Regions from separate parts of the Roseburia rectibacter genome, predicted to be linked through region 2. Evidence: predicted binding sites of a transcription regulator. Region 2 holds the regulator's gene; the other holds the start of a gene.

Region 1 (2,420 bases), 580 kb from region 2:
GTTTAAAACCGTATGAAGGAGCAGTTACATTTGCGGGGATTTACCAGTATTTTGTATACCCGTGGTTTATGTTACTGCTGTTTGTAGTCGCCGGAATCAGTGCAAGATATGCACTGGAAAAGAGGACAGAAAGACAGTTTTTGAAAGAGAGGGTGGATAAGATTCTGGCGCCGTCGACACTTGGTGTTCTGGCATTTGGCTGGATCGGTGGATATGTGATCTATCTTCACACTGCGCGTGGCAATATGCCGGAGAGTGTACCGGCTTTTGTGAGAGTCATTATCATCTTATGCTGTGGTATCGGGGCATTGTGGTTTTGCCATGTATTGTTTGTGGCAGCACTGATTTTGCTTCTGTTCCGGAAAATTGCAGGAAAATGCAGCGCTGATGATGAAAAAATCTGTGGATGGATCGATCAGAAATTGAGTCACGGAATCCCATTTGTAATCGTAATGGCAGCAGTGTATTTTATTTTCTGGGGCGGTTCGCATATCCTTAATATGCCCCTTATCACGTCCTACCGGAACGGCATTTATATTCCGGCATTTTTAGCCGGATATTACCTGTTTTCGAATGAAAGTGTCATGGAAAAAATAAAAAATGCAGTGCTCCTATTGGGCATTTGTGCAGCTGTAAGCGGCATATTTTATATCGTAAGATGTTATGGAATGGCATATACGGACAAAGATGTACTGTCAAGATGGGATTTAAACCTGTATGCATTTTTTATGGTTTTGCTCGTGCTTGGTGCAGGTCCAAAATGGCTTGATTTTTCCAATAATTTTACGAATTATATGAGAAAATGCTGTTTCGGTATCTATGTATTACATATCCCGGTACTTTTAGTGATCAATTATCTTCTGGCTGGAAAGGAGCTGCCACTGACTGTAGTCTATGGTATTGAATTGGTGGGTGGATTTGTGGTTTCAATCTTATTATATGAAGTGATACGTCGGATCCCGGTGCTTAGATACTGGATTTTGGGGATTCGGAAACAACGGAATAACGTTTGAAAAGCGAGATATAAGGGACTTTTTTGATAAAAATATCAGCTAAAATATGATTTCACAAAAAGTTCACAGAAAATTAGCACTCACCTATTGACAGTGCTAATAAGTGGTGGTATAACATAGTCAGAACAAAGGAAGAGGGAACAAAAAGAGAAGATGATTCCCCAGAGTTCCTTCGTCTGAGGTTCCAAAACAAAGGTAAAAAACATGGGAGGTTCCACAGAAAGTGGACCGGTAGAAAAAGGAGAGATGACTTATGTTACTGCCTAGCATTTTTGGAGAAAACTTATTTGATGACTGGATGGATTTCTCATTCCCAGAGATTCCGGATGTTGATAAAACATTGTATGGTAAACATGCAAAGAACATGATGAAGACAGATGTAAAGGAGACCGAGAAAGGTTACGAAGTAGCCGTTGATCTTCCAGGATTTAAGAAAGACGAGATCCAGCTTGAGTTAAACGATGGTTACCTTACAATCAGCGCTGAGAAGGGTCTCGACAAGGAAGAGAAGGATAAGAAAGACAAATACATCAGACGTGAACGTTACGCCGGAAGTATGAGCCGTACCTTCTATGTAGGCGAGAGTGTTACCGAAAACGATATCCACGCAAAATACGAAAATGGTATTTTAACACTGGATGTCCCGAAGGAAGAAGCAAAGAAAGTTCCGGAAAAACGATACATATCCATTGAGGGATAACAGATGAGAGGATGCCCCCGGAGAGCGAAAGCTCTTCGGGGGCATTTTTGCGCGTAAGAAGATTTTTACAGGTTGTATATGAGAAATGAATGTTGTATAGTATCTGCAAGAAATATCTTCTTTCGTGAATGTTATAAATGTTGGTTTCGTTATTTTCATTATATGACAATTGGATTTAAAGGGGATTATAATGACGCGGTAAAAAACAAAGGAGAAGGAAATAAACATGAGAATTTTTTTGGCGGAAGATGAACAGGATTTAAATGCCATTATTGTTCAAAAACTGACTGAGGATGGTTACAGTGTGGATCATTGTTTTGATGGCAGGACAGCAATAGATATCCTTTCCTGTACGGAGTATGATGCAGTGATTCTTGATATTATGATGCCAAAAGCAGATGGATTTACAGTGCTGCGTGCGCTGAGGGGAATGGGAAAGACAACACCGGTGCTATTTCTGACAGCAAAGGATGCTGTTTCGGACAGAGTAAAGGGATTAGACAGTGGGGCAAATGATTATCTTGTGAAGCCATTTTCGTTTGAAGAGTTGTCAGCACGTCTGCGCGCAATGATGAGGGGATCTTTCGGAGTTACTGACAATGTTTTGCATATTGCGGATCTTTCTTTGGATTGCACTTCCCACAGGGTAATGCGGGGGGGAAAAGAGATCACATTATCGGCTAAAGAATATGCCATGCTGGAATATT
Region 2 (2,420 bases):
CCTTCTGCATCAGCTTTTAATTTCTGTAAGATCATTGCAGAAATCTGCTGTGGAGAATACTGTTTATCATCAATTGCTACTTTATAATCAGTACCCATATGTCTCTTGATAGAAGATATGGTCTTTTCTGCGTTTGTAACAGCCTGACGTTTTGCAGGCTCACCTACTAATCTCTCGCCTGTTTTTGTGAATGCAACGATAGATGGTGTTGTTCTTGCACCTTCCTGATTTGCGATAACGGTAGGTTTTCCACCTTCCATAACAGCTACACAACTGTTTGTTGTACCTAAGTCAATACCAATGATTTTACTCATAATGATTTCCTCCTCATCTAATATCTATGAAATACTTAGTTTGCTACTTTTACCATACTGTGTCTTACTACAGTATCTCTGTACATATATCCCTTCTGGAGTTCTTCTGCTACTACATTTTCTCCTAAGGTTTCATCCTCCACATGCATTACTGCGTTGTGGAAATTCGGATCAAATTCTGCACCGACTGCTTCGATCGGTGTTACACCTGCTTCCTCTAATACGGTAAGCATCTGGCGGTAGATCTTATCCATTCCGACAACAAAAGCATCTTCTTTGCTTTCTTCCGGAACAGCTGCAAGACCACGCTCGAAGTTATCAATTACCGGCAGGATCTTTTCTACGATCGTTTTGGCTCCCATATCGTACATCTGTGATTTTTCCTTTTCTGTACGCTTACGGAAATTATCGAACTCTGCCATCTGTCTTTTGACTTTGTCAGTAAGCTCTTCGATCTGCTCATCCTTTTTATCTTTTTTCTTTTTGAAAAAAGATTTCTTTTTATCTGAATCTTCAGAATCCGTATCAGCATTTTCTGCTTCTTCCGTATCTGCTGTCTCAGTTGTCTCTTCCGTGGATGTCACATTTTCATCCGTCTGGGTTTCAGAAGCATTTTCCTCTGTGGAATTCTCCATTGCTTCGTCTAATACCTCTTCATTCATCTCTGACATCTATGAACCACCTTTCTATGTCTGTTCCTTATCCTTGTTTAAAATTCCATCTAAGGAATTTTTCAAGGTTTTCAGGTTATCCATTACTTTCTCATAATCCATTCGCTTCGGTCCGACAATTCCTATCGTTCCACGAACGCCTTCGCCCAATTCATAAGTTGCTGTCACAACACTGCAGTCCTTCATGGTCTGTATCGGGCTTTCATTTCCTATATAAACCTGAATCCCTGTATTATCATCATCTAACAGGTTTTCAGTTACAAGGCTCGCTAACTGCTGTTTCTCCTCAAATGTGGAGATCAGCTCACTCGCTTTCTCCGAATCACTTAACTCCGGATATTTAAAGAAGTTGGTTGTTCCGCTTGTATAAATGCGGATGTCCTCATCCTGTCCCATCGTCTCTGCCACAGTATCAAGCACATCACTGATGATGTCACTGTGAATGCCTGCCTGCTCTTTCAGCTTTGCAATGGTTCCAAGATTGATCTCCTGCAATGCAAGACCATTTAAATTCGCATTTAACAGGAAATTCAGTTTTAACATCGTCTCATTATCGATTGGTTCACTGACCGGAATAATTTTATTCTTGACCAGATTTCCTTCGGTAACGATCGTTGCTAAGATCTGTTCTTCATTCATATTGGATAACTGGATGAACTTTACTTTATTCTTATGGAACGTCGGTGCTGTTACCATCGTTGCATAATTGGTATTGTTCGCCAATATCTTTGCCACTTGCTGCAACACCTGATCCATCTTCTCCGTGTGTTCGATGACGAAACTCTTCATCTCATCGACCTCACGTTTTTTCTCTTCCATCAGATGATCCACATAAAAGCGGTATCCTTTGTCAGAAGGAATCCTGCCGGCTGAAGTATGCGGCTGTAAAATGTATCCAAGTTCTTCCAGATCTGCCATCTCATTACGGATCGTTGCAGAGCTTAAATTCAAATCGGTATACTTGGATATCGTTCGTGATCCAACCGGTTCGCCTGTCTCTAAATAGTTGCGGATGATTGCATCAAGAATTTTCGTTTTTCGTTCGTCTAACTCGAATTCCTCGTCCATTCTCTTCTCCATCTCCATACTCTGTAACTCTCTGTAAGAATCTGGCATCTGCCTTAGTTCCCAGTTACTTTTTATATCTGTTAGCACTCGTTATTGTGGAGTGCTAACATCTATGTACTTAAAATAGCACCATCATATTCTTTTGTCAACACTAATTTTTATAATTTCTGCGGTTTTATATTTTTTTTATAATTTTACGGTTTTATTCCTTTTTCTTCCTATATATATGAGGATTAATCCGATCAGAACACTGCCACTAACAACCACCAGATAACGCACCAGATGATTTCCTGCATCCAGTCCCAGACTCTCCATAATCTTTTTATACCAGAAATATACCAGCATGTGTAAAAGAAAAATCTCAGTC

The links. The regulator HrcA, encoded in region 2, represses chaperone genes, less so after heat shock. The targets are predictions, from matches to a motif close to TGTTAGCACTCNNNNNNNNNGAGTGCTAACA.
Region 1: H8S51_RS15150 (Hsp20/alpha crystallin family protein) is a predicted target of HrcA. The motif match lies at 1,085-1,115, and genes of this name have one in related genera.

The regions. Positions count from the first base shown of each region.
Region 1 covers NZ_CP092473.1:3,303,110-3,305,529, reverse strand. Annotated here, with positions in the region: gene H8S51_RS15155 (acyltransferase family protein) at 1-1,013, shown strand, start outside; gene H8S51_RS15150 (Hsp20/alpha crystallin family protein) at 1,267-1,713, shown strand; gene H8S51_RS15145 (response regulator transcription factor) at 1,940-2,420, shown strand, end outside.
Region 2 covers NZ_CP092473.1:2,725,727-2,728,146, forward strand. Annotated here, with positions in the region: gene dnaK (molecular chaperone DnaK) at 1-314, opposite strand, end outside; gene grpE (nucleotide exchange factor GrpE) at 350-985, opposite strand; gene hrcA (heat-inducible transcriptional repressor HrcA) at 1,001-2,053, opposite strand; gene H8S51_RS12755 (acyltransferase family protein) at 2,240-2,420, opposite strand, start outside.